DNA from 2 places in the Gluconobacter sp. ESL1110 genome. Region 2 is predicted to be linked to the other one. Evidence: riboswitches for the same ligand, from Rfam matches in the RefSeq annotation. Region 2 holds a riboswitch; the other holds the start of a gene.
What was found. A riboswitch is a leader RNA that binds a small molecule or an ion and turns the genes downstream of it on or off. The one in region 2 is predicted to bind cobalamin.

Region 1: it holds a riboswitch for cobalamin, as region 2 does, so the genes downstream of both, AC3B6F_RS12005 (TonB-dependent receptor) here and AC3B6F_RS10115 (TonB-dependent receptor) in region 2, are expected to answer to the same signal.

Annotation. Positions count from the first base shown of each region.
Region 1 is NZ_JBYLUK010000009.1:17,227-33,057, reverse strand. It holds gene AC3B6F_RS12025 (helix-turn-helix domain-containing protein) at 1-273, shown strand, start outside; gene AC3B6F_RS12020 (DUF1852 domain-containing protein) at 639-1,622, shown strand; gene AC3B6F_RS12015 (methionine synthase) at 1,650-2,678, shown strand; gene AC3B6F_RS12010 (LysR family transcriptional regulator) at 2,871-3,779, shown strand; cobalamin riboswitch at 3,860-4,066, shown strand; gene AC3B6F_RS12005 (TonB-dependent receptor) at 4,377-6,419, shown strand; gene AC3B6F_RS12000 (ArsR/SmtB family transcription factor) at 6,801-7,133, shown strand; gene arsC (arsenate reductase (glutaredoxin)) at 7,124-7,570, shown strand; gene AC3B6F_RS11990 (arsenic transporter) at 7,661-8,974, shown strand; gene AC3B6F_RS11985 (GNAT family N-acetyltransferase) at 8,996-9,535, shown strand; gene arsH (arsenical resistance protein ArsH) at 9,532-10,254, shown strand; gene AC3B6F_RS11975 (ATP-dependent helicase) at 10,423-12,444, opposite strand; gene AC3B6F_RS11970 (hypothetical protein) at 12,437-13,120, opposite strand; gene AC3B6F_RS11965 (DUF3991 and toprim domain-containing protein) at 13,131-14,102, opposite strand; gene AC3B6F_RS11960 (hypothetical protein) at 14,417-14,779, opposite strand; gene AC3B6F_RS11955 (DNA/RNA non-specific endonuclease) at 14,776-15,609, opposite strand; gene AC3B6F_RS11950 (hypothetical protein) at 15,684-15,831, opposite strand, start outside.
Region 2 is NZ_JBYLUK010000008.1:306,723-322,553, reverse strand. It holds gene glgP (alpha-glucan family phosphorylase) at 1-491, shown strand, start outside; gene AC3B6F_RS10120 (TonB-dependent siderophore receptor) at 927-3,242, opposite strand; cobalamin riboswitch at 3,590-3,791, shown strand; gene AC3B6F_RS10115 (TonB-dependent receptor) at 3,886-6,111, shown strand; gene AC3B6F_RS10110 (ABC transporter ATP-binding protein) at 6,126-6,872, shown strand; gene AC3B6F_RS10105 (ABC transporter substrate-binding protein) at 6,869-7,819, shown strand; gene AC3B6F_RS10100 (FecCD family ABC transporter permease) at 7,816-8,811, shown strand; gene AC3B6F_RS10095 (SDR family oxidoreductase) at 8,819-9,574, opposite strand; gene AC3B6F_RS10090 (GntT/GntP/DsdX family permease) at 9,614-10,954, opposite strand; partial or broken gene AC3B6F_RS10085 (LLM class flavin-dependent oxidoreductase) at 11,339-12,350, shown strand; gene AC3B6F_RS10080 (tetratricopeptide repeat protein) at 12,330-13,547, opposite strand; gene AC3B6F_RS10075 (alpha/beta fold hydrolase) at 13,544-14,407, opposite strand; gene AC3B6F_RS10070 (P1 family peptidase) at 14,400-15,440, opposite strand; gene AC3B6F_RS10065 (ATP-binding cassette domain-containing protein) at 15,454-15,831, opposite strand, start outside.

The DNA of each region.
Region 1 (15,831 bases), on a different contig from region 2:
CAGGGGCTGAATGAGGCTCTCGCCTATGCGGAAGCTCCGGTCGAGGACAGCGTGACCCACCAGGTCCGCGTTCCGTCGGTTGACGTAGCGGCCATCAGAACCCGGACCGGACTCTCTCAGGCACAGTTTGCCAGAAGTATCGGGGTCGCCAAGGGGACCCTTCTGAACTGGGAGCATGGCCGTCGTCAGCCAACCGGACCAGCCCAGGTTTTGCTGGCGATGTTGGAGAAGCGGCCGTCGTTGGTGAGTGATCTGCTTTCCGCGGCTCGCTGAGAAAACATAAGTCCCGATACGCTTATTAAAATGGCCGCTATGGGGGGAAAGCGGAAGGTCGGCTATCGGATTAAAACGCTGATTAGCTGACACGCAAAAGAAATTCTAATGCGCTTCAGATTATGCTGCTTCATTCAGGAACTGTTTGGGCCTCCCGTTATTCCCTGATTCACATCTACCTGTTCATAAGAGAATTTCATGAAATTATGAAATAAAATCATTTTTTTTCACTGATCATACCGTGCATATCGGTCCCCACAATTACTCACAGTGAACAGCGGAAAGCTGTCTGCTGTGCCAGCGTAAATTCGAGTGAATTCTCAGGAAAATATGGGGATTTCTCGCATCGCAAGGTCGAACCGAATATGTCTGTAGAGTTTACTTTCAGTATAAAAAAAACACGGTTTGACGAGGCTTACTGTCCCTCAAATGATACGCGCCTCACGACCAATTTTGCCAATCTGGCAAGAGGCAGTTATCGGCAGAAGAACCTGCAGAACGTTCTGAAAATGATCGATAACCGTTTCAATGCTTTGGCGTCTTGGGACAATCCCTCGGCAAGCCGGTATTCTGTTGAAATTGATATCATATCGGTCGAGACGACGATGAGTCGCAACGGAGACCAACAGTCGTTCCCACTCATTGAAATCCTGAGCACGTCCATTGTTGACAGCGTCAGTAAAGAGCGCATTCCAGGCATAGTTGGGAATAATTTCTCTTCGTATGTTCGGGACTATGATTTCAGCATTCTTCTGAAAAACCATAATCAGGGACTTGCAGAGTTTGCAGTTCCGGAACGTTTCGGTGTTCTGCATGGGAAAATGTTCAGATCTTTTGTTGGCTCTGATGAATACAAGACTAATTTCAGGAAAATGCCGGTTGTTTGCCTGAGCGTTTCAAATAACAGAACGTACCATAAGACCGGAAACCTCCATCCTATTCTCGGGTATGAGTATGAGCAGAGAGAATATTCTCTCACGGATCAGTATTTTGAAAAAATGGGCATGAAGGTCAGATATTTCATGCCTGCCCACAGTTCGGCGCCTTTGGCATTCTATTTCTTCGGGGATCTTCTGGCCGATTATTCCAATCTAGAGCTCATTAGCACCATCAGTACGATGGAATGCTTTCAGAAGGTCTATCGACCGGAAATCTACAATGCCAATTCTCCGGCATCCTCTTGCTATCAGCCCAGTCTGACGAACCAGGACTATTCGACAACCCAGATTGTCTATGACCGGGAAGAACGCAACAGACTTGCGACTGAACAGGGAAAGTTCATCGAAGAAAACTTCATCAACCCAAATCGGGACACTCTTGAGCAGTGGGCTGCCCAGTCTTCAGTCTGAACTCCGGAAATCGATAAGGTCGTTATCATGACAAAACTCTTCCCGACGTCTACTGTTGGCAGCCTGCCCAAGCCCTCCTGGCTTGCAAAACCCGAGACGCTCTGGTCCCCCTGGAAACTACAGGGCGAGGAACTGATCGAAGGCAAGCAGGACGCACTGCGCCTGACACTTGACGATCAGAGCCGTGCCGGGATTGATATCGTCAGTGACGGTGAACAGACCCGCCAGCACTTCGTGACGACATTTATCGAGCATCTGAGCGGCGTTGATTTCGAAAACCGCCAGACGGTCAAGATCCGTAACCGGTATGAGGCGAGTGTGCCTTCTGTCGTCGGCGCTGTGGGGCGTGAAAAACCAGTCTTTGTTGAAGATGCGAAGTTTCTCAGAACGCTGACGAAAAAGCCGATCAAGTGGACCCTCCCGGGGCCAATGACCATGATCGATACGCTTCATGACGGCCATTACAGAAGCCGAGAGAAGCTGGCCTGGGAATTCGCCAGCATTCTCAATCAGGAAGCCAGAGAACTGGAGGCAGCCGGGGTTGACATCATCCAGTTCGATGAACCGGCATTCAATGTCTTCTTCGACGAAGTCAATGACTGGGGAGTTGCGGCTTTGGAACGAGCCGTCGAAGGGCTCAAATGCGAAACAGCAGTTCACATCTGCTACGGGTATGGCATCAAGGCCAATATCGACTGGAAAAACAGTCTGGGTGCCGAGTGGCGGCAGTATGAGGAAATTTTCCCGAAGTTGCAGAAATCCACTCTCGATCTGGTCTCTCTGGAGTGTCAGAACTCGCGTGTTCCGATGGATCTGATCGAACTGATCCGGGGTAAAAAGGTCATGATCGGGGCGATTGATGTGGCGACCAACATCATTGAAACCCCTGAAGACGTGGCCAATACGCTTCGCAAGGCTCTGCAGTTTGTGGATGCGGATAAGCTCTATCCTTCCACCAATTGTGGTATGGCGCCTTTGCCCCGTCATGTCGCCAGGGCAAAGCTGAATGCTCTCGGCGCCGGAGCCGATATTCTGCGCAACGAACTCTCGATCTAATGGGTACAGCCTCTGCGGCCTGATGATCTGAGATAACGAATGGCTGGGCAAAGACCTGCGGTCTCTCTGCTCAGCCAAATGCTTCCAGATCGCCCCGGATGTAGGCGCAACTCTCTGGCAGAGAGTTTTGTCTTATGAAGAGAAATGATATCAATCCATGATTAAATAAAACCGAATCATGGATCGGGACATATGGCTATTCTGGAACGTAACCACCTGATGATCGTGCAGGCTGTTGCACAGGAAGGGTCCCTGACAGCGGCGGGGGTTCGGTTAAACCTGACACAGCCCGCTCTCAGCCATGCTGTTCGCAAGATTGAAGTCCAGCTTGGTGTAAAGATCTGGCGCCGTGAGGGGCGTTCTCTGGTTCTGACACAGGCAGGACAATGGCTTCTGGCCCTGGCAAATCGTCTTCTTCCGCAGTTTTCTCTTGCAGAAGAAAGACTGGAGCAGTTCGCCAATGGCGAACGAGGCATATTGCGCATCGGAATGGAGTGCCATCCCTGTTACCAGTGGCTCCTGAACGTCGTCTCGCCCTATCTTGAGAGATGGCCTAAGGTGGATGTCGACGTCCGGCAGAAATTTCAGTTTGGTGGGATCGGAGCCTTACTGAGCAGCGAGATCGATATTCTTGTGACCCCGGACCCGCTTTACAAACCGGGTCTTACTTTCACGCCAGTGTTTGATTACGAACTTGTGCTTGTCGTCGGCCGCGGTCACAGACTTTACGGTGCGACGTCAATTACGCCTGAGCAGTTGTCCGGGGAAACACTGATTACCTATCCTGTGCCTTCGGAGCGTTTGGATATCTACACGCAGTTTCTGCAGCCCGCGGGTGTCGCGCCCCGTCAGCAGAAGCAGATTGAAACGACCGATATTATGCTGGTTATGGTTGCACACGGTCGAGGTGTTACAGCTCTCCCTCGCTGGCTGGTAGAAGAACATGCGTCCCGTTATGGCCTTCATGCGATTAGGCTGGGTAAAAACGGGATTGCGAAGCAAATCTTTCTCGGCCGTCGTGAAGCAGACGACGACATTCATTACCTTAGGCATTTTATAGAATTTGCTGCGATTTCGAAAAATCGTACCATAGAGGCTTGATCTATTTCGGGAGAAGAGTATTCGGAAGCTTTAAAAGTTCCAATATTCAATATCAGGATTGACACGACAAGGTCGTTACAGTTTTGGTATTTTCGTATGGTTCTTTGTTCTGCCAGCAGGTGGAATGGAGCTAAGAGGGAAGTCGGTGTGATGCCGACGCTGCCCCCGCAACTGTAAATGGCGAGTTGCCAATCGCCTGTATGTCACTGGAGAGACCCCTCTCCGGGAAGACAGATTGGCTGCGTTGACCCATGAGTCAGGAGACCTGCCATGCGTGTTTTCAACCACCGGCGGGGTGTCCGGGACGGCAGTGTCTGGCATTCTGGTTTTCTCTGAAAAATCGGGCGTGCAGGCACTTGTCCTGCTCCTGTCATAATGAGCAGGGCTCATATGACTGTACTGTTTTCAAAGACGAAAAATGGACCAGGAAATCTGTTTCATTTTCGAATGCTGGTGTCCTACGCGCGTTCACCCATTTCTCGACTATGTCTCTCGTGCGTTCTGGCCAGCGTCTCCCTCGTTCCAGACGCTGCACTTGCGACAGCCCCAGAAGCCTCGTCAGTTAAAAAAAGCGAGAAGACGAGCGACCCGAAACCTGTGTCCACCCGGCCTCTGACGGCTGCGCCTGAACAGATTAACGTCACGGCTTCCCGCAGAAACCTTCTGGGGAGAGCGGAGACGGCGAGCGAAGGATCCATTACCGCCCGGGAGATCCAACTCCGTCCGGCTTACCGCGTAGGGCAGATATTGGAAGCTGTTCCGGGCCTGGTGGTAACGTCTCATTCCGGAGAAGGAAAAGCCAACCAGTTCCTTCTGCGTGGCTTCAACCTCGATCATGGTACGGATCTCGCCACCTTCGTTGATGACATGCCAATCAACGGCGTCAGCAATGCGCATGGTCAGGGTTATACAGACCTCAACTTCCTCATTCCCGAACTGCTGTCAGGCGTGGATTATACCAAAGGACCATTCCATGCGGATGTAGGGGATTTCGGCGTCGCTGGGTCAGATCATATGAAGCTCGCGGATGATGTGCCTCGACAGCTTGCCCTGAGTGCCGGGACACTGGGAGATTATCGCGCCTATTTGGGAGGAACAACGCATCTTGCGAATGGCGATCGCTGGATCAACGCTTTCAGTCTCTCTCATACGGATGGGCCATGGAAATATCCTGACAATGCCAGAAGCATTAAGGCGGCCACTCATTATACGCATGGCGATACACTCAACGGCTTTGATGTCACGGGCATGTTTTATCGTGGGCAATGGCGCGCCACGAACGATCAGCCTTTAGCCGCCTATAGTGAAGGGCTGATCAGTCGATATGGTTCTCTTGATCCGACGGATGGAGGGTTTTCAGAAAGATATAGCCTGTCGGGTCATTATCGTCTGGCCGATGACGCCTGGAAATGGGTGACGAGCGCGTTTGTCTCGCATGACCGTCTGACATTGTGGAATAATTTCACACATTATCTGGATGATCCGGTGAATGGCGATCAGCAGCAGCAGGATGAAAACCGCACAACCGTTGGTGGCAGCAGCGTTTACTCCCGGCAGGATCGGATCGGACGGGTAAGGACAGACACGCAGATTGGTGTACAGGGCCGGTATGACTTTCTCTATGTGGATCGGCGACATACGCGGCAACGCGTGACACTGTCATCCTGTCCGTCCAGTCTGGAAGCAACGGCTCCCTATCTCTGTAATGCCGATGACATCAATCTGGGTTCGGCAGGCCTGTTCATCCAGAACACGACGCATTGGCTGCCGTGGTTCAGGATGGTCATTGGTCTGCGTGAAGATTATCAGGGCGGCACGGACAGTAATCTGGTGGATGGCAGTCTGACGCGAAAACACCAGTGGCTTTTTCAGCCCAAGGGAAGCCTGATTTTTGGTCCATGGAAGAAAACCGAGTTTTATCTGAGCGGAGGACGGGGTTTTCATTCCAATGACTTCCGGTCCGTGTCCGGATCCTATGCTTCGGATGAGTTTACCAAGGGCTCGGTCAAGGTGCCGCTCATGACATCTGCTGTCAGTGGAGAAGTCGGAGTGAGAACAACACCGCTCCGTCATCTGAATGTGCAGGCGGCAGCCTTCATCATCGATTTCGACTCTGAACTCAGTTACGACGGAGATGCGGGTGTGACGTCCCCCGGTCCAGCCAGCCGGCGACAAGGGGTTGAATTTTCCGCGCAATACAATCCGTTTACCTGGCTTGAGTTCAATACTGACCTGTCTATTGCGAAGGCACGCTATCAGGCAAAAAACCTGGCCGATTACGGAATTGACGGTCCTTATGTAACGAATGCGCCCAGCTTTGTGTGGTCTTTCGGTATTATTGCGGATCGTGGGCCTTGGTATGGTGGCCTGCAGGTTCGATGGCTTGGTGGCTATCCACTGGTTGAAGATAACAGCCTGCGTTCGAAAGGGTATCAGGAAGTTAATCTGAACATCGGGTATCGATTCACAAAAACCCTCAAACTGGAAGCAAGCATTTTTAATACCTTCAACACACACGCCTACGCCGCGCAATATGCCTATGATTATCGGCTGACACCTACTTCAGCGATACAATCCGGAGCGACGGGTCACCCTCTGGAGCCAATCTCCGCACGATTTTCGGTGCAGTACGGTTTTTGATTTGCGAGTTTTTGTAATCAAGATCATTTACTCCGCTCCCATGCATGATCGTAGGCGCTTACGAATAGTTTCCAGTGATTCCGTATGCTCGCGCGACGTCTGCTTGCGGAATAGTTTACCTGCGGAGAAAATGTCTGGGATGTAGGCGAAACTGGTAAGTCCGCTTAGCGCGTGACAAGCAGACAGGCTGATTCCGCCTCATGTCGGCCATACACGCGAACGAATAGCTTTCCCGACAGCGGACATCAGCAGCACGGTGTCTTGTGGCTCAGTTTGTCAGATACCGGAGTGTCTGCTGTCGGATGTCTCGCTGGAAAAGCGGACTAATAATTCGATCAAAAAGCGATTGCGTTCGATCTTTATATCCGTCATTCTGGATATATGGAAAAAATCGACGCCATTGCCTCTCTGGGGTCGCTCGCGCAGGACACGCGCCTCGATGCTTTCCGCCTGCTCGTGCGCCACGAGCCGGACGGTCTGCCTGCGGGTGAAATCGCCCGCCGGCTCAACGTGCCGCAGAACACCATGTCTGTGCACTTGACGTCCCTTGCCCGCGCCGGACTTGTGAAATCGGAACGCCAGAGCCGCCTGATTGTCTATCGCGCTAACCTCGATACCCTGCGCGAGCTTACATTATTTCTCGTCAAAGACTGCTGCGCGGGACGCAAAGAGTTGTCTGCCCCACTGATTGCGGAACTGATGCCATGCTGTTGAGCGAAGACCATCCGGTCGATGTCGTGATCTACCACAACCCGGAATGCGGCACATCGCGCAATACGCTGGCGATGATCCGTAATGCAGGTATTGAACCGCACATCGTCGAGTATCTGAAGACACCGCCGGCACGTTCGTTGCTGCTGCAGCTCATCGTCCGCGCCGGTCTCACGCCGAAGCAGCTTTTACGCGAAAAAGGCACGCCACTTGCAGATTTGGGTCTCGAAGATCCATCGCTGTCGGATGGACAGTTGGTGGATGCGATGATGGCGCATCCGATCCTGATCAACCGGCCGCTCGTTGTGACACCCCTCGGCGTGAAGCTATGTCGCCCGTCGGAGGCGGTACTCGACATTCTTCCGACACCTCAGGGCGGCGCCTTCACTAAGGAAGACGGCGAACGGGTCATCGATGCCCAGGGTCATCGCGTGATCTGATCGGCCGGAAGGGCCGCCCTTTCCTGAGACGCATTCCGCTCGGCGCGATCATTCGCGCCTGCGGCGGCACGCGCAGAACTGAGATTCCAAATGCTGGCTTTCGCCATTTTCCTCGTCACCCTCGTCTTCGTCATTTGGCAGCCGCGCGGGCTCAGCATCGGGTGGAGTGCCATGGGAGGTGCAGCAGTGGCGCTCGCGCTCGGCGTCATCCACTTGCACGACATCCCAACGGTTTGGCCCATCGTCTGGGACGCGACCTTCACCTTCGTCGCCCTCATCATTATTTCGCTGCTGCTCGACGAGGCGGGATTTTTTCATTGGACTGCGCTGCATGTCGCTCGATGGGGCGGTGGCAACGGCCGCAGATTATTCCCGCTCATCGTGATGCTGGGTGGCGTGATCGCCGCAGTGTTCGCTAATGACGGTGCGGCCCTGCTGCTGACGCCGATCGTCGTTGCCATTCTCGCCCGGCTCGATTTTCCGCCCGCAGCGGCGCTTGCATTCATCGTGGGCACAGGCTTCGTCGCCGACACGACGAGCCTGCCGCTGGTGATCTCCAACCTCGTCAACATTGTGAGTGCGAACTTCTTCGGCATCCATTTCGGTCACTACGCGAGCGTCATGGTGCCAGTGGATCTTGTCTCTCTCGGTGCCACGCTCGCCGTGCTGTGGCTCACCTTTGGCCGGATCGTGCCTTGTGAATACGACGTAACCACCTTGGAATCCCCCGCGTCGGTCATCCGTGACCACGCAGTGTTCCGCGCGGCATTCCCGTTGCTGGGCGTCCTTCTTGGAGCCTACTTCCTCCTGCCGACGTTCGGGATCCCTGTGTCGGCGGTCACCGCCACCGCAGCGCTGGTACTGTTGGCGATCGCAGGGCGGTGGCATCGCGATGGTCGTGGTCATGTCATCTCGCTGTCCAAAGTACTTCGTGGTGCGCCCTGGCAGATCGTCGTCTTCAGTCTTGGCATGTATCTTGTGGTCTACGGTCTTCGTAATGCGGGCCTGACGGGCTATCTCGCTTCGGCATTGACCGAACTCGCCGCATACGGTGCTTGGCCTGCCGCTGTCGCGACCGGATTTGGGGCGGCCATCCTGTCGTCGATCATGAACAACATGCCGGGTGTCCTGATCGGAGCCCTGTCTATCGACCAGGCGCAGCGGTTGCCGGCGGGCACGCGTGACCTCATGGCTTACGCCAACATCATCGGCTGTGATCTCGGGCCGAAATTCACGCCGATCGGAAGTCTTGCGACCTTGCTCTGGCTGCACGTCCTCGCCACCAAAGGCATCCGCATCTCTTGGGGGCAATATATGCGGGTCGGACTGTTAATAACGCCACCTGTGTTGCTGCTTACTCTGACGGCGCTGGCCCTGTGGCTTCCCCGCCTTGGCGCGTCTTGATTGTTCAGAAGGACTTTGACCATGCCTACCTTGGAAATCCGTCCCGCCACGATCGACGACGCAGAGGCCATCACTGACATTTATGGTCATCATGTTCGGCACGGCACGGCGAGTTTCGATTACGAACCTCGCACGCTTGCTGAGACAATCCAGAAGATCCAATCCGTTCACTCGCGCCAATGGCCGTTTCTGATCGCGATAAAAGATAGCCAGGTGGTCGGTTATGCATATGCAACTCAATTTCGCGATCGCCCCGCCTACAGCTTCGCGTGCGAGAACTCGATCTACGTTCATCACAACCATCTCAGGCAAGGCGTCGGTAAAGCACTTCTGGCGGAGCTTCTTGTCGAGGCACAAGCATCGGGATTTCGCCAGATGATCGCGGTCGTGGGAGGAGGAGAACCGAGCTCGGTTGCGCTCCACGCACAGCTAGGATTTGAACATGCCGGTTGCATGCGGGCCGTCGGGCGCAAGTTCGGACAGTGGCTCGATACAGTCTACTTGCAGGCCCCACTGGGCGGCGGTGACCGCAACGCACCAGAGAAGGAGCCCGTGGCATGACAGCCGGCGTGCAAGAATCAATCACCCTTGAAGGGTGCCCGCAGGCCGATGCGCGGATCGTGCAACCGCTCGATCTGAACAGGCTGGAACCGGGCGAACGGGCGACACATGCACCGCGCATCCTGCTGCTTTATGGCTCGCTTCGCGAGCGTTCGTTCAGCCGGCTGCTGACCGAGGAGGCCGCGCGTCTGCTTCAGGCTATGGGTGCCGATACCAGAATCTTTGATCCGCGCGATTTGCCAGTCACCGACAGCGTGCCAGCCACGCATCCCAAGGTCGTCGAGTTACGAGAACTGTCGCTTTGGTCTGAGGGGCAGGTCTGGTGCAGCCCCGAGCGGCACGGTGCCATCACGAGTGTCTTCAAGAACCAGATCGACTGGCTGCCGCTCGAGGTCGGATCGCTCCGTCCGACCCAAGGGCGCACATTGGCGGTGATGCAGGTGTCGGGCGGCTCCCAGAGCTTCAACGCGGTCAATACGCTGCGTCTTCTTGGCCGGTGGATGAGGATGTTCACCATCCCCAATCAATCTAGCGTCCCCATGGCCTATAAGCAGTTTGACGACGAAGGGAGGATGCTCCCCGGCCCCCTCTACGACCGCGTGGTTGATGTCATGGAGGAGTTGGTGCGCCTCACCTGGCTGTTGCGCGATAGGGCTGAATATCTCGTGGACAGATATAGCGAGCGCAAGGCGGCGTCTGTGCTGCCCGCCCAGATGTGAGCACTACATTCGATGTCCGCTTCAGAGAAGCCAAGCGACAGCTCTTAATTTCGGCAATGGGGGGGCGTAGCTGTCACAGCTTGTCGAGCGAACGGCTGGAAATATTGTCCGGGCGCTCCAAAGCGGCCGGACCGCTTTCCCCCCAAGTCAGTCGCAGCACGTGAGTGGTCAGAACCCCATCGCCTCTCTCTGGGCCTGCCGATTGAAAACCGTTCCCCGTTGGAACGCGGGACGGCGCCTGAGATTGCGCCCCCAACCATCCCGCCGCGCCTGGAGCGGGATCTCGTCGATGAAGCAGCTCGGATTGGCCTGCTCGCCCCGACGAAACTCGCACCAGGACACACTGACGCGCTGGCGGCCGCGGGTGAGTGCGACATAGGCCAGTCGGCGTTCTTCAGCCGGGTCGATGTTCGTGCGCGACGGAAACAGCGTATCTTCCCAGCCGATCAGAAAGACATGCCCGAACTCCAGGCCCTTTGAGCCATGGATGGTCATCAGCTTGACCCGACCGACACTGTCATCGTCGCAGCTTTCCGAACCAAGGGCCGCATGGTCAAACAGTTCCTCTACCGAGCTGAACTCATTTGCGAGTGACAGAAGCTCGTGCAGGTTTTCCAGCGCCGTGCGTCCGTCTTCCCCGGCCGCCTGGTGCATCGCGAGATACCCGCTCTCTTCTACGAGAACCCTCAGACGCTCTCCCAGACTGGGCTCGTCACTGCGGGCACCTTTCAGGATCACGTCCAGGAAGCCGCGCAGCTTGTCAGCAGCTTTGCCAGTGCGCCCCTGCACCGTGCGCTCCGCTGCCTCGTACAGCGAGATCGCCTCGTCATCCGCGACCTGCTCGAATGTCGCCATGGCTTTGGCCCCGATCCCCCGGGCGGGCTGATTGACGATCCGACGGAAGGCCTCGTCTGACTGCCGCTCATACGGAAAACATGTCAGACGCAGGAAGGCCAGCGCGTCCTTGACCACGCCGCGCTGCCAGAAGGCGGTATCATTGACCAGCTCGTAAGGGATCCTTGCGCGCAGCAGAGACTCTTCCAGCAGCCGGGAGAGATGGTTGAAGCGATAGAGCACCGCCATCTCCTCGTAAGGCACGCCTTCCAGGGCACGACGTCCGATCTCGGCAGCAATCCCGGAGGCCTCGTCCTGACTGCCGGTATGCCGCAGAATATCCACTGGCTCCCCATCTCCGGACGCGGTATACAGTGTTTTCTCCAGCCGGTTGGTGTCGTGAGAAATGACTGCGTTGGCCGCTGACAGGATATGACCGGTCGAGCGGAAGTTCTGCTCCAGGGCAATCATGCGTCCGGTCGGAAACTCCTTGAGAAAGCTTCGGATAATCCGGACATTGGCCCCACGCCAGCCGTAAATCGACTGCGCATCGTCGCCGACAACGAAGAGCTCGTTGTGGTCTTTGGACAGGCATTTCAGCCAAAGAAACTGGAGGCGATTGACGTCCTGGAACTCATCGGCCAGCACGCAGTCAAACCGATCCGCCCAGTCCCGTCTGTAGCGTTCGTCGCGGAGCATGGTCACGGTAGGCCACAGCAGCAGGTCTGCAAAATCCGCGCGATTGCTTTCGCGCAGCATCGCCTGATACGCAGGATAGAGCACGGCCGCATCCCGCCAGACCATGATGTCATCGCCTTCGGTGATGGCATCCGTCGCAATCCGTCCCTCGACCCAGGCCACGGCATCCGGGGGAAGCACCATGTTTTCCTTGAGCATGGCGATGCGCGAGCTGACGGATTTCACACGCTTGCGAAACGTCTCTCCGTCATCGGCATTCATGACGCCTGCTTCAATCGCCTTTTCCAGAAGTCTGCGCACGATCTTCGTGCTGTCTTCGCTGTCACAGACGTCGAAGCCCGGACGCAGCCCGGCAATGTCAGGATCGGTCCGCAACTGACGGCGTCCGTGCGCATGGAAGGTGCCCACCCAGTACGGGGCCTGCGCGATGTTCAGGGCCGCTGCGATCCGCGTCTTCATCTCCCCGGCCGCCTTGTTGGTAAAGGTCACGGCCAGAATGCGATCGGGCGACATCCGGCGTTTGACGACGCGGTCGACAATACCGGCCACAAGCGTCTTGGTCTTTCCGGTCCCGGCACCCGCCAGAACAACAACCGGTCCTGTCTGACGCGCGGCGTCTGCCTGGGAGGGGGTCAATCCTGAGAGATGATTATCCACGACCACGTCCCTGCTCCCGGGTGCCATGAAGAACATCGCACCGCGTCGCACGGCGGCCATCAAGGCTGAGGATGACGTCCGGCTCCACCATCAGGTCAAACTCCTGCCCGAAGTCCCATGTCCCGTCCGCCAGAACCGTCCCCCCGACCACGAGACCGCGCAGCACGTCACCGCCGAACGCGATCTCGGCGTAGGTCTGCGGGAAAGGCGGCTGATTGTGCAGCAGGGCCCAGGTATGCCACACGCGGGTTGTCTCGGCATCGGCATGCCAGGCGGCGGTCAGTTCTGCGACATGTCCCAGAAGTGTGACGGCATCCGGACGGTCAGGATGAGGCGTGCTTCCGGGAACGGTGCCAATCAGGACAAGCTGCTGCTCCCCCGCCCGGCAGGTCAGGAACCCACTGTCTCCGGTCGGAGACTGAACAAACAGGACGATGCGTCCGGAGAGATCCCAGCCTGCCGCACTCCAGCGTCCGCCAACCACGAGACCCTGACGCCGCTCCGTCTGAGGACCATACGCCACCAGAGCCCAGGGAATACGACATCCGAGGTCTGGCATCAGGCGCAGATAATGGGCCGCATCCGGGTGCGCCAGAAAGGCCGCTCTCAGGGCGTCGTTCTTCTCATGTCCGGGAAACAGAGCCTCCATGTCCCGTCGTGCCTTGTCATTCGTCATCAGTCTCTCCTCAGGCGGCGCGGGCGGCGGCCACAACAGTCTTCAGGGCGTCGTTGAAATCTTTGCAGCCACCGTGGGGAATACGGCGGATCACGCGGACACCGGCTTCGCGGCCCAGCTCTGCAAGGCGCGCGGCATAGCGGTTGCCGGCGTCATCATGATCGGTTGCGGCCACCAGAACGGCAGCCGGATCTTTTGCCATTTCAGCCAGCTCGGCCGTGAGGGCTTCGACCGTCTCCGGCCCCATGCCACCTGCGGTCGAGCAGTACAGGGTTTCGCGGGTGCGCTCGCTGTCGAGGGCGGCGTAGGACAGGGCATCAATGGCGGACTCACTCACCACCAGCCGACGGACCGTGCGGCCAAGGCCGGGCTGGAACCGGAAAAGCGTTTTGACCGTACCCGACAGACAGATGCCCTTGGTGTCCGGACCGCGCAGTTCCGCACCGCAGACCGCTCCCGCGGCATCCCGGTGGCAGAACCAGGCGGCGTGATAGCCGTCCCGGATGCAGCCGGTCATGATGGCCCGACGCAGAACCCATTCCGGAAGGCAGCGCTCCTCGGTGAGATAGGCCCAGACCTTCGTGCCGGATTTGAGCTCCTTCCTGGCCTGCCAGCGCTCGGCCGGAGCAACGTCTGGCGTTTTGGCCTGACGCTCGCGGACGTATTCTGCCCCCTTCGGTTCAATGCCCACCAGCTGACCCAGCTCACGGCAGGCATCGCGAAACTTCAGACCGGGCGTCAGGCGCTGGATCAGGGAGAACACATCCCCCTTTTCATCCGATCCCGTATCCCACCAGCCACGGCCTTCATGGTTGACGATAATCGTCTCACCCTTGCCCGCACGGTATTTCAGAGCGTTCCGCGTGCTTTCGGGCTTGTCGAGAAGATAGCCATGGCGCTCAAGCAGCAGAGCACAGGAGACGCCTTTGACAATGTCGGTCCGGTCGTCATCAGACAGTCTGAACGGCTCAAAGCGTGCCATGATCGTCATCCTTTCTCGCTTCGGGGCGGCGCAACGGTCAGAACCGGCCTCAACGCCCCTGTGATCTGGGTTTAATTTAGGAAAGATCCGTAAGTATTGCAAGGAAAAACGGCGGTTTACTGCGGGTTTAATCGGTTTTTATTTGCCGTGACTTGCCCATATACAAACATCATCGCCACGAACTTAACGAATACTTAAAAAGCCTTTCGTTCGACCCGTGCCGGAGGCAAAAGGGGCGAAAGCAAGCGCAGCGACGCCTTTCGTCCCGACACTTTCAGGTCCGTCACAAACGCAGCGCAGGACACGATGCCTTCTCAGGGGACGCGGCTGCACGGAGCAACCGAAGGGCGCGGAGGAAGCTGGGGTGGAAGGTCGTCTTGTCCGGAGTGAGGCTTGTGGCACTCCACACCTTCAGGACAGTCCCGGTCCGCAAAAGGGTTTGGAATCACGCTGTCCTCTCGAGCAACGCGTGCGCGATCCGGAAGATGGGCCGATCCTTCAAGCTCGCGCGCAATGGCGTCGATCTGAGCCTTCAGGGCCTGAATATCCTGCAGGCCGATCCGGTCCCTTCGAATTTCGAGGCGTCCGTACAGGGCGATCCGCTCAGTGCCGTTCTCAATCGTCAGGTCATCGATCCGAACACTTTCGCCTGCGTCCAGGAAAGGAATAAAACTCATGGTGTGGTCTCCAGCACAGGGCTTCCGGAAGCAGGACGGATGCGAACAGCATAAGGACTTTTCAGGGGGCGAGGCAGCTTCATGGCCGTCTGACGGATCTCATCAGGCAGGGATGGAAAGGGGTTTACCCCCGTCGCCTGGGTCAACGCGCCGATGCTGATGATCGTACAGGTTGGCTGACTGCTATTTTGACAGAAATATGCGCCTGCTTCGTCCTCGGCGGGATCGTAAACAGCCTTCCAGGTCGCAGAGGGCACAAAAACCCGATGCGATCCGATGGTCTTGACCGACGCTCCGAATGCCGGACCGGTCACGACGTAAAGCTCGCCTTCGCGCTGTGCGAGACGACGCACTGCCATTTCCACGCCCGTCCAGATGCCTTCATTCAGTTCCGGGGTCTGGGGAACCACATTGGCGAGCGAAAAACTCTGCTCCTGAGCCTGAAGACTGGGTTCGTCCCCCGAACAAGCCATGTGGCCGCGGTCATAATCCGACGCGCGGTAATCGCTCAGCTCGGCCCGGTCCTCAAAGGAAAGACGGGGATCGGCATGAAAGAACCGGACGACCCGGCCGATCTGCATGCTGCGTTCCAGGTCTTCTTCGGTCAGATGCTCTGCCGTCCACAGGGGGCCATGACTGATCCCCGAATGCAGGACAGCAAAGGCGTCATTGCACAGAAGCACGGTCTGCTGCCCAAGCGCCTCGCTGGTCAGAACCGGAAGCTGGCCGTCTCCGCCAAACTCGGCGCACCCGGCCGGTGCCGCCTGACTTGCGGTGGCCCAGAACAGGGCGCTCAGGGCAAGCCCCGCTCTATGGTGTCGCATCGCCATTCCCTTTCCTCCCGGATGCCTGTGGTGTGCATGCCAGGATGACACGGCCTGTTGTGAGTGAAGGATCAGGGCTGTCAATGGGAGACACTCAGAAGCGTGCGTTGTGCCGAACGATGGGCGGCGCTGGCGTCACGGCGCAGTGCGGCGCGTAACGCCGCCCCGAGACGATCGTCATTCGCGTCATCAACCAGGTGATCGGCTTCCGCGTAAAAGCGCCGTGCG
Region 2 (15,831 bases):
GGACCGCCAAAATCCGGGAGAGCATGGCTCGTCTGACACCGCATTTTTCTGCAAACCGCACTGTTCGCGAATATACGGAGACGTTCTATCTGCCTCTGTCAGAGCGCTACAGAGAGCGGCATCAGATTAATAACGCCTCTGCCAAGGATGCGTTTGATCGTAGTAAAATGCTTCAGGCAGGATGGAGTAGTCTTCGGATTGGAGAAGTGGTCATTTCTGGTAAAGATAATGGCAAATCTACTCATGCTTTCATCCATCCCGGAACGCTCGATCCAAAACTGCTTGATGTTCAGCTTTATGCCGAGCCAATAGAGGAGAAGGTGCGAATCGTACCTCTCCATCGAACTGAAGATCTTCAGGATGGGTGGATCGCTTACGAGACAGATGTGAATCTGGAGGGAGAAATCTCTGATTATACGCTTCGTATAATACCCGTTATTGACGGTCTGTGCGTTCCTCTGGAGGCGCCTTTCATCCTTTGGCAACGATAAAGGATATCTGCGTGGTCGCCGGGGAGTGGAGTATCATGTCGCGAGATCTGACATGGTACTTTCTCCGTCTATGTGATCTGCTCCAAGCGTACACCCATGGAAAAAGGCTATCTTGGATTAAGAGGCATTATTTTCTTTTGTGTGAAGAAAACTTATCTCTCCCGAGTGTTTTCTTCCATGGAGGGCTGCACACGCCTCGTGTTCCAGCGGCAGCCGGAGAAAGATCATGGAAAAACGTTGGGTTCTTCTAACAATTATTATCGTTCTCGCAGCTCTCATCATGCTGTTGATGTGGTCCAAGCAGACCGATCCCGGTACGGTAGGGACAGGCACACATACAGAGAAAACTGCTCCCCAGGCGCTTAACACCGTGCCTCCGTATCCTTTGAGCCACGGTGTGTTTCAGTCAATTTGTAGAGCAGCCTAAAGCCGGCGTCAGAAGTTTGATCGGAGCGTAAACATGAAGTTTCTCGGCTCTCCGTAGTAGTTATAGTAGTAAAGATTACCGAGGCGCTGGTAGTAACGTTTGTTGGCGATGTTGTTCAATGTTGCAGACAGGGACAGATATTTGTTCCACTGATAGCTGGCTTGAACAGATCCAATGATATAGCCGCCCTGAGTGACGGTGCGGTTGGTACCAAAAGTGCTGGTCTGGGCATTCAGACCACCTCCGATACTCCAAATGTTTTTCTGTGCCCCATGATAAGGTTCAAAGCGATAATGCGTCCACAGCTTCCACAAGTGCTTGGGTGAGTTCCCGGCATAGGTCAGGCCGGCCTGGGTCGCATTGCCATTATTGACGATCTTGTTGTCGTTATATGTGTAGCTGGCGTTGATGTCCCATCCTTCCAGCGGGCGACCAATCAGTTCGGCTTCAGCACCTTGACTGCGGGTCTTTCCGGTAGCGACATAACAGTCATCCACCCCACCCGGCCCACAGATGGCACCAATCGTACTGTTGTAGATTGCTTCGTTCTTCTGGATGATCTTGTAGCCTGACAGGGTCATGCCCAGATGGCCTTTAAAGAACTCACCCTTGATACCACCCTCAAGCTGATTGCCTCGAACAGGGGCAAGGCGCCCCGTTGTGTCGAAAGCTGATTGCGGGGAGAAGGTAGAAACATAGCTGACATAAGCCGTGACGTTTGGACGCAGATGGAGAACGCCGCCGATATAAGGGGTCAGAATACCTTGTTGATCAATGTCGGTGCTGGTTGTGCCAACGGTTGGGGAAATACGACGCGTCTTGCTGACGTAACCACTAACGCGACCGCCAATCAGAATAGCAAAAGGTGAAATCGGTTTGATTTGTGCCTGGCCGTACACGCCCCACTGGGTCGAGGGCTCCCAATAGCGATTGCTGATCGTAGGAAGCGCAAGGGATGGAATAGAGCCTGAGGCCGTCAGCGGAATTCCTCCCAGCGCAGCATAGCTGCGGGAATTTACGCTGGCTCCGCCACCTTCATAGACGTAGCGGTCATAATTGGCGCCCATCATCAGGGTATGTCGCTGCCCGAAAAGATGCACTGGCCCCGTGACATAGGCATCCAGGCCATCATTGGTTTCGTCATACCGAGTATTGGCGACGACAAAATTTCCGGTTCGGGCCGTAGCGTTATAGGCATTGAGGTATGCATATTGCAGCGTTGTATCAGCCGTTCGGTGCCGATAGTTAATGCGCCCGCGCCATCCATGTGAAAACAGATGCTCGAGTTGAGCTTCTACTTCCGTCATGGGTACTTCGGATTTCCCCCAGTTAGCGCCAACAAAGGTACTGGTTGGCAGATTCAAATCCGCACCGTTGCTGGCACGGGGAAGCCCCATATAGCGCGTTGTATCGTTGGTCTGGGACGTGACTGAAACAGTCAGTGTGTCACGGCGGGTCAGATGGACATCTGTTACGCCATAAATCGTCCACCGACGGTCGTAGGCGTTGTTGTAGAACTGATTGCGATCAGTCCCTGCAAATACGAGACGTGCAGAGATGATCTTTGAATGTGCGATGGGTCCACCCACGTCCAGTGTGGCGTGATAGTTATTCCATGACCCGGCAGAGAACGAGGCATTTCCCTGGAAATCGTTGGTTGGGCGCTTGTGCACGAAATTGACGCTACCACCAGGTGTGCTGGAGCCCTGTAGCATGCCATCTGGTCCGCGCAGAACCTCGATACGGTCATAGATTGCCAGATCATACTGCTGGCTGAGGGTCAGTCCCCCCATGGATGGAACGCCGTCATACCGCGCCTGCAGAGTAAATCCACGCGCTGTGTATCCGCCAGTTCCATCTCCATACATGTTGACGTTGACACCAGCGACCTGTTTGAGGGCAGCATCAACCGTATTGAGATTCTGGTCTTTCATCTGCTGGCTACTAAGCACCGAGATGGATTGAGGAACGTCCATGGGCTTAAGCAGCATCTTGGTCGTAGAAACAGCCGAGACAGTATAGGTGCCGGTCCCATCCGTAGATGCATCCTTGCGGTGACCTTCCACAAGAAGCTGTTCGATGCTTCCGGGCGGCTCGTTGTCGTCCTGAGCGTTTGAATGTGCTTGTGTTTTGCTGCCCTGGTGAACGGAAGGGGTTTTGGTCGAAGCCGTGGGAAGGAGTTTTTTATGTCCGTCTTCAGGTTTCCCAGTATCGTCAGACGTAGCGGCAAATGCGCCAGTCCATGACCCGGACAGCAAAAAAGCTGTGAACAACGCAGGATAAAGCTTCTTCCGGGGTAAGGAACCCGACAGGACAGGTTTCATGGAATGGTCTGACTACCTCCAGCAAGAGTGAGTGTTCGCGGGAATGTTACATATATTTCTGCGAACTATTTTTGGAAATGATACTCATTCTCAAAAAGAGCAATATGAAAGTTAAATGTTTTTTCAATATAGAGGTGTTGCGAAGCGATTTTCCAAGAGTTTTCAGGGGGATCATAAACCTTGGAAAATGTTTGATATATATACCCCATAGGGGAATCGTTCAGAACAGGTCTGCTGCGCTGGTTTGTCTCACTTCATCAATATTGCAATACCAAAACTAAATTTAATTCAAAAAGCATATTGTTATGTTATAACATATATGTTTGACTGTTTTGGAGTTTCGGTTATGTCCCTTGCTCACGGATGGTTCCCCGAGAGGGGATGAAAAGGGAACGCAGTGAAATGCTGTGGCTGCCCCCGCAACTGTAAGTGGTGAGACAGATCACACAGAGGCTTTTACGCCCGACCACTGAAGCATCTGCTTTGGGAAGGTTTGTGACCTGTCATTGATCCGCGAGCCAGGAGACCTGCCATCGAAAATGGTTACAGACGAAGCGGAAGGGCGGGGTGCACCGGACGCAGTGAGAGTCTTCTTCTCTCACTCATCGTAGTGACGCATTGTTGAGTGAAGTTTGCGTTATCCATGAGGAAAAAGAGTTTTGTTGGTGCCCTGCCTGTCGCGGCACTCACTGTGTTCCAACCAGCATTTGCCCAGACGGAAGACGTTCGGAATACCGAAACAAAAGTAAAAGAAGAGCACATTACCGCACATGGCCGGATGCAGTCTCTCAAAGACACAGCGGCAATTGGCGGACGGCTTGAGCTAACGGTTCGGCATAACCCTGCAACCATCAACGTCGTCCAGCGAAGTGTTATGGAGCAGCGGGGCTATGCTCACGCTGAAGAGGCCGCCGATAGTGCTCCGGGCGTGTCATCTGGCGGCTCCCCCGGAAGTCCGGCCCAGATGATGATGCGTGGCTTCAGTGGAAATCAGGTTCTGATCCTGCGGGACGGGATCTATTATGGCCCAACCACCATGGTGAACCGTCCACTTAACAGCTTTAACCTAGAGAGCGTTCAGGTTCTTAAAGGTCCATCATCCGTTCTGTACGGGCAGGGTGCTGTGGGCGGGACCGTGGACATGCGAACACGCGACCCTGCATTCGATGGTCCTCATGCGAATGCGCTTGTGTCCTATGGCAGCTTTAATACCTGGAATGCAGGTGTTGGAGGCTCTGTTCCCATCACTGATACCTTGGCAATCCGCAGTGATTTCAGCCGCACGTCCTCAGACGGGTATGTCGCAGGGGCCGACCCGCACAGTAACGATTTTACGACAACATTGCTCTGGCATCCGTCTAAAAAGTTCACAGCTCGTCTGAGCGTGGACTATCTCACGGATCGACTTTCAACCTATTACGGAACGCCTCTTGTTCCACTCTCTCAGGTGCATGATGGGGTCGGCGGTTTGCTGTCTTCCTCCAAAGGGCTTGGGGTCAGCCGGTCTTCGCTATGGCGATATTACAATACAAAGGACGCCAAAGCAGGTTCGGTCAACGTAACACCCACACTGCATTTAACGTGGCAACCCACTGTAAATACAGCTTTTCATAACAAAACTTATGTCGTGTATGCCAATCGTACATGGAACAATGCTGAGTCCTATAGCTATATCAGCACCCCGGGCCAGACAGATGCGAGCGGAAACGCAATCGCTCCAGGACGCGTAGGTCGTGATCGGTTCTATGTTTACATGAACCAGCATCAGGTTGGAGACACCGTGGATGGACAGTTTGATTTCCATCTCTTTGGAATGAAAAACCGTCTCGTGGTCGGCGGGGATGCCTATTATGTACGGCTGATCCGAAACCGTGGGTTTCCTGATGCTAATTATGCAGACAGCGTTTCTTTGGCCAGTCCGGAACGGACGCAAACGGGTAGCTTTGCCGGCGAGTATCCTTACACAAAGTCACCCACAACGATGGTTGATGCCGGTATCTTCATGGAAGATGTGCTGACAATCCGCGATAACTTTCGGGTTGTAGGAGGTTTCCGTTATGACTGGCTGAAACTGGATCGTCAGAATTACAGGCAGAATGGGACTTTTAACGCGGGAACAAGCTTCAAAGGCACCTACCACCCTGCCAATTTCCGTATTGGTCCTGTTTATGATCTGACGGACAACATCAGTCTTTATGGTGTTTATACGACCGCCGAGGACCCACCAGGCTCTAATATTTTCCTCGTCAACAAAGGTCAGTTCAGTCAGTTGAGCCGCTCTCGACAGGGCGAAATAGGAGCCAAGGGATCGTTCTGGAAAGGGCATCTGACCTCGACGTTATCCCTCTACGATATCCGGCGAACCCGCGTTCTGGTCGCAACAGGGGTCGATACCGTTGCGACGGCCGGGGTGCAGAAATCTCGTGGTGTGGAATGGCAGGGGGATCTGACACTTGGCAAACACTGGAGCCTCTCCGGAAACGTCGCATACACGTGGTCGCGATATGGCTCTTTCCATCCGTCAGCATCCGTGAATGCGTCAGGCAATCAAGTCCCGAATGTTCCTGCGGTGACGGCCAATCTCTGGGGTGTCTGGTCCCACATCGCGGATCTGCCAGTCGATCTTGGGGCAGGAATGAGATACGTCTCTGCACGTCAAGGAGATTATGCTAACACACTGAGTTTGAAAGATTATGCTCTGGTTAATCTTTTTGCTGCATGGCACGCTTATCGTGGTGTCACGGTGTATGGCCGGATTGACAATGTGGGTAACAAGCACTTCATCCAATGGGCTGACACAAGCTATCCAAGCGAAGTGATGCTCGGAGCCCCACGATCCTTTTCCATCAGCCTTCAGGCCGGCTTCTGACAGTGTCAGACATCATGCTGCAGGCTACAGGATTAGGATACGAGGAGGCTTTGGCTCTGGCGGATTTCTCCGTCAGGGCTGGTGAACATATTGCGATTATCGGGCCGAACGGTGCCGGCAAGAGCACTTTGCTAAAACTCCTGGCAGGCTTGTTGAAACCCTCCAGTGGCTGCGTCATACTTGCTGGCCAACCACTCCACAATCTGACACGGCGAGAAATCGCTCGGCAGATTGCATGGTTGTCCCAAAGCGATGATGTTGCATCAGAGTTTCTTGTCTCTGATTACGTTGCTCTTGGCCGATTACCCTTTCAAGGAATTGAAGCATCGACTGAAGGGAAGGCCGCAATACAGACTGCCATTCATCATTGTCGTATCAGTTCATTAATGCCGCGCACCATGGGAAGCCTGTCAGGCGGAGAGCGCCAGCGTGTTATGCTGGCGCGCTGTCTGGCGCAAACCCCTCGTATCCTACTGCTGGATGAACCGACCAATCATTTGGATTTATCCGCACGTTCAGAACTTCTGACCCTGCTTCGAACGCTTCCCATGACTATTCTTGCTGTTTTGCATGATCTTTCTCTTGTTCCTGATTTTGCAGATAGAACGCTCCTGTTGAGAGAGGGACGTCTGATTATGGATGACGCGTCCCGGAAGGTTCTGTTTTCGCCGATGTTCGAGCTGGCATTTAACCAGAAAGCGCATCAGGTTACGCTCGACGATGGACATGTGTCGCTTTTGTTCAGACCGATACAGCCGTGAAAAACTGTCTGAAAGCATTTGGTCTGGGCACGCTTCTGAGTATTCAGAGCGCATTTTCTTATCCGGTCACGATCCAAAGTTGCGGTAAGCCAGTAACCATAACGCATAGGCCAACCCATGCCGTCGTTCATGATGTCAACATGGCAGAAATGGCTTTTGCGCTCCACTTACAGCCATTCATGACGGGAGTGACCGGAATTTCTGGCTGGAACAAGCGAACACCCGTATTCGAGAAAGAACTCGGCGATCTTCCGGAAATCGCTACACATTATCCAACACTTGAGCAGCTTCTGAACGCTGGAACGGATTTCTTCTTTGCGGGCTGGAACTACGGAATGCACGTGGGAGGGGACGTCACACCGGAGACGTTGGCCGCACAGGGTATTCCGACACTTGTTCTCTCCGAGAGCTGCATGAGAGCGGGGCAGGTCTATGCGCTTCCGACGCTGGACTTGCTGTATGGTGATGAAGAACGTTTGGGACAGGTTTTTGATCGCACAACAGAAGCTCAAAGCCTTGTAAGTGGCTGGAAAATACGAGTTCAAGCTGTTCAGAAGCAGCTGGCAGGACGTCCTCCTGTGCGCGTGTTTCTTTATGATAGCGGCCGGGATCGTCCTTTTACGGCCGGAAAATATGCCCTCGCGACAGAATTGATGCATCTGGGAGGTGGGCAAAATATTTTCAGAGATCTACCGACAAACTGGGGGCCTGCCTCATGGGAAAGCGTTGCTGTCAGAGATCCAGAAGCTATTTTGATCGTCGATTATGGCGGCGGTATTGAACAAAGCCTGGCCTTTTTGAAAAGTCATCCTCTTTTGATTGAGACTGCGGCGTTAAAAGCTAATCGTATTATGGCTGTACGTTATGATGAAATGACGCCTTCTCCAGCCAATATTGATGCCATTGAAAAAATATCCGTATTTCTGCATCCCGAGACTAAGCCATGACCCGGAAAAATAGTCTTTGTGTTGCCATACCTGTTATTGTCGGACTTTGTTTTCTGGAAATTGCGCTTGGTAGCGCGTCGCTATCCTGGCAGACGTTAAAAGTAGCTTTCTGGGCAGGGCCTTACAGTCATGACATTGCTGCACGCATTATATGGTCATTACGAATACCCAGATTTTTTCTCGCTTTTCTAACAGGGGCTACGCTTGGCGGGGCAGGTGCCCTTCTTCAGGCCGCAACACGAAATCCTCTGGCCGATCCTTTTCTGTTTGGTCTGTCCTCTGGGGCAGCAACAGGGGCCGTTGCGGTCATCGTTTTATGTGGTGACATGCTCGGCATTTGGACGGCAGCAATTGGAGCTGCAACAGGAGCGTTGTTTGCTACGGCTACTCTGCTTCTGCTGATTGCTGCCAGAAGAAAGAAAAATCGTGTGATTTCGACCGAGCGTGTCTTACTCTCGGGGCTTGCGGTCTCATTTGTTTTTTCAACACTGACCAACCTTCTGATTTTCTGGGGCGACCGAAATACGGCACAATCCGTGCTCTTCTGGACGATGGGAAGTTTTTCAGGTGGGTCGTGGGCAGCACTTCCCATCGTCGGTATTGGTTTTCTGACAGTTTTATTGGGCGCTCTGATCTATCGCAGAGATCTTGATGCCCTGATGGCTGGTGAAGAAACGGCTGCTTCACTTGGCATCCATGTTCAGAAACTTAGGCTTTGTGTTCTAGTAGTTTGCGCTTTTGGCTGTGCCATGACAGTCGCTTTGTGTGGTCCTATCGGTTTTGTCGGGCTGATTATTCCACATCTTGTTCGTCCACGCTGGGGCAGCGCTCTGAAAAGAAGTTTCATGCCAATTATGGTTGCCGGAGGGATGCTGACGGTCCTGGCAGATATCCTGAGCCGGTGTCTGTTACCGTCTCAGGAACTGCCAGTCGGAATTGTAATTTCAGCAATCGGCGCAGCATTTCTACTGGCTCTGCTCCTGCGCCGATAAGCTTCTCTTAAAGCGAGACGGTGATCCCGCCGTCCACATACAGAACGTGACCATTTACAAACGAGGACGCCGAGGATGCCAGGAAGATGCAGGCTCCGGTCAGTTCATCCAATTGGCCCCATCGTCCGGCAGGAGTGCGCTTCTCCAACCATTGTGAGAACTCTGCGTCATTGACGAGAGCGGCATTCAAAGGGGTATCAAAATACCCAGGCGCAATTGCATTGCATTGCAGGCCATGTCTGGCCCATTCCGTGGCCATCCCTTTTGTCAGGTTCCCAACGGCCCCTTTGGTTGCAGTGTACGGCGAAATATTCGGGCGGGCGAGGGCTGTCTGCACACTCGCAATATTGATAATCTTTCCGCTCTTTCGGCCTAGCATATGTTTCGCGACAGCCTGACCAACATTGAAAATGGATGTCAGGTTTGTCTGGAGAACCTTCTGAAACATCTCCGGCGGAAAATCCTCTAGAGGCGCCCGATGCTGCATTCCGGCATTGTTGACGAGAATATCGATCGGGCCAGTTTCAGCCTCAAAGCGATCAATCGCAGCTTTGACAGAAGCATGATCCGTAACGTCGAAAGGGAGTGTTTTCACACCGCCCAGTTTCTCGGCCGCTGCAAGCAGTTTTTCAGAATCACGACCATTGAGAACAATCTCGGCTCCCGCAGCCTGAAGCCCCTGGGCCAGACTGAAACCAATTCCCTGAGATGAGCCGGTTACGAGAGCACGACGGCCCGTCAGATCGAAAAGAGTGGTACTCATGGTGGAGTTTTTCCCTGTGTATATCTGTAATCAATGCTGTCAGATGACCATGGACGCCCCGAGGCAGAACAGGAGCCCCAGAACCGCAATAATCGTTTCCAGAACTGACCATGTCTTGATAGTCTGGGGGACGGTCAGACCAAGATATTCCTTCATCTGCCAGAACCCGGCATCGTTCATAGGGCCGAAAGCGACAGATCCTGCACCCGTCGCAATCACCATCAGTTCAGGTGATACACCCTGTGAATGAGCCAAAATGGGGCCTGCGATACCGGAAGCCGTGCTCATGGCGACAGTGGATGAACCACAGGCAACACGGACAATTGCTGCCAAAAGCCAAGCCAGAACCAGAAGGGGTACATGTGCGCTAACAGCAGCATCCGTGATGGCTTTTGAAACGCCACTGTCGATCAGTTCGCGCCCGAAGCCACCACCCGCACCAACCAGGAGCATGATGAGCGCCGTTGGCCCGAGGCATTCATTGGTGAATCTCAGGATTGTCTCACGGGAAAAACCACGCGCCAAACCCAGAACATAAAAGGACATGACTGTTGCCAGCAGCAGGGCAATATCGGTGTTTCCAATGAAATGCAGGAACGTATTGGGCGCGCTCCTGGGCGTCGTAAACAGATCAGCCGCAGACCCGATCAGCATGAGGATGACAGGACACGTAATGGTCAGGACTGTAATGGTGAAGCCCGGAAGATTTGAAGGAATTTCGCGGCTGACGAACTGCTCTGCCAGCGGATTTGTCTCGGTGATGGGAACACGCGAGCTGATAAATCGCGCAAAAAGCGGGCCGGCTATGGCTGCAATAGGCGTTCCGAGGATGACCCCCCAGAAAATCGTCGTTCCTGTATTCGCATGATAGGCGGAAAGCGCCAGAAGTGTCGCTGGATGGGGCGGGATCATGGCATGAGTGACGGAGAGCGCCGCTCCCATAGGGAGAGCCACCCGAAGAATGGACGTGTTGGTTCGCGCTGCCAGTACGAAGGCCAGCGGAAACAGTAGAACAACGCCAACTTCAAAGAAGACCGGCAAACCAACCAGTAGCCCGATCACCATCATGGCCCAGTCAATTCTCTGCCGTCCGGCTCGTTCTGAAATGGTCAGGGCAATCCGGTCCGCACCTCCGGATTCAGCAAGCATTTTGCCGAGCATGGTTCCCAGAGCAATGATGGTTCCCACATGCCCAAGGACATGTCCTGCACCGGCTTCAAAAGACGCCACCACCTGATTGGGAGGCATACCGGCGCAGAGGGCAAGGAGAAGTGAAACGCTAAAGAGAACAATGAACGGGTTCAGGCGAAAACGCGCAATCAGGACGACCACGGCAATGATCGCAGATGTTGCAAGAAGAATGGCAAAGGTTGTTGTCATATGGAACGCAGCCCCGTCAGAACGAGAAAGAGGGTCAGGAACGAAAGTGAAAGAACGACGGAATCAGATCCTCCGCGAAGATTGCCAGCATCATTTTCCATATCCTTTGATGAACCGAATTCCGCTATAAAGTCTGCGTCATGAGGATCAGGAAAACGGGATCGACATCTCAGCATGGCTGAAGATCAGACATCAGAAAATATGGAAGAGCACTGTTTCTTCAAATATTTCTGGTATTTTGATCGCTCCTTAACGCCTTGCGGAAAACTCAAGTCGTGACAGGATGTTTAACGCAACACATGTGATGGACGAGCATCAGGATGCAGTGACGGGTGCGTGCGCTTTTGATCTGTCTGGTCTCACAGACTGTCGAGGATAAAGACCATGATTCCATTTTCTGTTCTTGATCTTTCGATCATCACACGGGGTTCCGGTCCGCGGGAAGCGTTCCGACATTCGATTGAGTTTGCCAAACGGGCGGAAAGCCTTGGCTTCCATCGGTATTGGCTTGCTGAACATCATGCAATGCCTGGCATTGCATCTGCCGCAACGGCAGTGCTAATCGGGCAGGTAGCAGGTGCGACAACCCGTATCCGGGTGGGATCAGGTGGTATCATGCTGCCCAATCACTCTCCGCTGGTGATTGCCGAACAGTTCGGAACACTGGAAACCCTTTTCCCCGGACGAATTGATCTTGGGCTGGGGCGCGCTCCCGGGGCAGACCAGAGGACGGCGCGGGCTCTTCGACGTGATCCAGCTGCGCCTGATAGGTTCCCTGAGGACGTTGTGGAGCTGCTTCATTACTTTGAGCCATCCTCTGAGGAGGACACGCACCTCATCAGGGCTGTGCCGGGGGCGGGTCTTCATGTCCCGGTCTGGATTTTGGGCTCATCGCTGTTTTCCGCTGTTTTGGCTGCTCACCTGGGGCTTCCGTATGCGTTTGCTTCCCATTTCGCCCCCGCACAGATGGAAGAAGCCATTACCCTCTATCGCGCCAGGTTTGAACCTTCTGAACGATGCGCCAAACCGCATGTTATGCTGACAGTGAACATTATCGCTGCTGATGAAGAAGCAGAAGGCAAACGTCTGGCGACATCACTTTATCAATATTTCGTGGCGTTAAGACGTGGCCGCCCGATCGCCTTTCCGCCGCCTGTGAACAGCGGTCCTTCTCCCTGGTCAGCAGAAGAGCAGCATATGCTAGGGCAAACGCTGGCCTGTACGTTTTCGGGTTCAAGAGAAAGCGTTTCTACGCAGGTTCAAGCTTTTGCAGATCGCCACAAACCTGACGAAACTCATGATTGCTGTCCCGATTCATGATCATGACAGCCGGTGTCGATCTCTCGAACTTGCAGCTAAAATCCGAGTCGAAATTTCAGGGCGACAGGGTGACTAGCTGACGGACGATATCTTTGTGGATCTGCATGAACAGATCACGTTGCGCATGGCTGCCACCAATATCCTGAAGGTGAGGGACGGCAGCTTCAAAGTATCGCTGGGCTGTGACTGGATCATGGTCCAGATAGGCTTTCAGGCCACGAGCCAGGGGAATGCCGACTAAAGTCCAGGCTTGCTGATCTGGAAGGTTTTTGTCTGAAAGGTTCTCTATACGCTGGAGTAGATGCCCCCCCTCGGGGCGGCGTGCTTTCAGAAGGCCATAGAGATATTGCAAACTCAGGAACGGTTGACTGACATCCTCCTGCCTGGGGGTAAGCCATTCCGCAAGATCATCCCAGCGCTGCCCCACATCCGCACCTGCCAGTTCAAGACGGACGAGCAGGGACACAGCACCTATCTGATCCTGCGAAAAACTCCGCTCCCGTCCCCAGCAATGCTGATCGTAAATATCAAGCGCGTCCGCTACCCGGCCCTGAGCCAGATAGAATAGAGCGAGATGCCACCAGAGATGCGTGTACATGAAAGAGGTCAGGTGCCCCCAGCCAACCGACCTGTCTTCCAGAAAGGCAATACCTTCTTCAATCCGTCCCTGCGTCAAAAAAACATGCGCAAGAGCATGTTGCGCCCATGGCTCGGAAGGGTCCATCTCAAGAGCGCGTCGTGCGGAGCGTTCAGCCGCAGTCAGGTCGTGGCATTGTTCAAAACCAAACGCCAGCATTCCATGCAGTGCGGCAATATCTCCTGCAGCATCTTCGCTCTTCAGGGCGATAGCCAGCATATCCGTGAACCGTCCACGAATAAAATCATGATACTGCCTGAGTTTCAGTGTGACCAGATCCCGCGGCCATTCGGTCAGGATCGTATCCGTCAGAGCAATAATTCGATCCGGATCTTCTGCTATCGAAGCTTCCAGAACCGAAAAGAGCAGTTTTTCACGTGGAAGGGCTCGATCAAAAGAGGCGCTTGCCCGGTCCCGATAGCGCAATGCTTCAGCAGGGATATCTCCTGTTTCGGACAACATCCAGAGAAGTCCTGCATAAGTATTCGCCAGACAGTCATCGGACTGATCCGCGACACCAAGAATTTCCACCAGTTTGAGGTCGTAGCCCAGATAACCGAGAATAAAAGCGTTGATACCTTGTAACGCTCTGCTGTCGTCTGTGGACACTGCGTTGCCGAGAACGTCCTGGCTCATGAGCGCGTCTCCTGCTCAGAGGAAAGGTGTTTGAGAGCATTCTCAATGCAACGATTTACGGTTGCAGGCTGCTCCAGCATGATCTGATGCCCACACTCCGGGAGAATGTTCAGAGAACTTCCGGTCATAAGCGATTGAAGTTTCTTTATTTCTTCGAGAGGTACGATGCCATCCTGCTGGCCAGCCAGAATGTGCACTGGCTTTCCGAATTGTCTCAAAACATCATGATCAATGGATTGTGCTCCCGCACGGACAGCATTGATCATGAAAAGACTATTGCGTTTTGTGGCCTTGCGTTCGGCCTTCAGAAGGTTTGGATCAACCGTTGAAGCCCAGGCCAGAGCTTCAAAACGTTTTTGCAAAAATGGCCGTGCCAAGGATGACAACCAGAAGGGCAGCAGGTCCATCCAGTTCCCAAACATGGGCCCCTTCAGAGACGGAGCAAGAGAGGCCGGTCCAAGAAGAATAAGCTCATCAATCGGAACCGCCTGTTCTGCCTGCAACAGACCCGCAACCCATTCCAACGTCACACGACATCCAAAAGAATGTGCAACAAGAATGCGCTTTGAAGAGGGATAAGCCTTCAGAATTGCAGCGAGATCCTGCACCGCATAGGAGCTTACGAACGCCTGTTCATGGTGAGAACGCGCACTGTCGCCATGGCCGTAAGCATCCCATGCAATAAGATTGACGTTCTCCTGAGAAAAATGTTCCCACTGCAAACGCCACTGCTGTCGGTTACCGCCTAATCCATGAACAAAGATCAGTGTCGTATCGCTACCTTTTTGAAGCGTGGAAAGAGCCAGTCGTCGCCCGGGAACGCGGAAGAAATTGGCCGGGGCAGGCAGAATATCAGCCATGGTCCACATTTCCCTGTTTCACATCACCAAAGCGTTCCTTCCATGTTGGAAGGAAGGGCTCTCCTGGCAATGGTGAGGCTTCATACACGCCACGGGCGATGGCACGAGCTGTAACCTGCGTCGCGGCGTGCAGGATTTCCGTCCAGATTTCTACAGATGCAGGGGCTGGTGCGTGACCTGTAGAAATACCAAAGACTGCGTCTCCATCCTGCGGCAGATGGGCGGGAAAGACCCCGCGGGCGATACCATCCTGCGCCAGGATGGCAAGGCGTTTGGCTTCGGCCTTTGTCAAAATCGCGTCAGTCGCGATAACACCGATCGTAGTACCGGCCACATAGTTTGGCTTCATGCGCAAAGCCAGGTCGTTTTCCGCGAGGCGTGATGGAAATCCTAAGCCGCCGAATTCATTATCCCGTTCAAACGGAGCGCTCCAGAAATGAGGGCCATTGCCAACTGTCGCAGTCCCAACGGCATTGACCACCATCAGTGCGGCAACGGTATGCCCTGATGGCGTGATGGTGCTTGCAGAACCCAGCCCTCCTCTGAGCAGGGTAGTCGTCGCTCCGGTTCCGGCTCCTGTGGTCCCAAGAGCGAACTGCCCTTTACGGGCTGCCTGTGCAGCCTGGTAGCCGAGTTCGGCATACGGGGAATACCGGCCCCATTCTTTGTTGCCTCCATTCACAAGGTCGAAAAGGCTTGCCTGAACGACAATAGGGACACGAACCTGATTGTCGGGGGTTGGCAGATCTGCAGCCTGTTCCCGTAGCCATGCCTGCACACCTGCGGTCGCATCCAACCCATAGGTGGAGCCACCTGACAGAACGATGGCATCAATCCCGCCCACAAGCATTTCAGGTTCCAGCAGCGCATTTTCCCGTAATGCCGGGGCACCTCCAAGAAAGCTGCCAGACGCTATTGCAGGTCGATCGAAAAGGAGGGCTGTGACACCCGTCCGCTGATCGAGGTTCTGAACATTGCCGACGCGGATACCGGGCACGTCTGTCACGAGATTATTGAGCGATTGGGAAATCATGGTTCAAATCGTTTCAAAGACTGGCGTCAATCAGGGCGCGGGTCGTGGGATGCTGAGGATGGTCCAGCACTGAGAGGGTTGGGCCGGTTTCCACAATCCGCCCCGCGTCGAGTACGGCAACACGATGAGAAATATGCCGGATAACAGCCAGGTCATGACTGACAAAAACATAGGAAAGACCGTGTCGGCTCTGAAGATCCAACAGCAGGTTCAGCACGACAGCCTGCGTGGAAACATCCAACGCAGAGACCGCCTCATCCGCGATGATGACGGAAGGGCGTGTTACAAGAGCCCGGGCAATGGCAATGCGTTGTCGCTGCCCTCCGGAGAACATTCTTGGATAACGATCAGCCGCATCCTCCGGAAGGGCAACATCTGCCAGAGCCTGCCG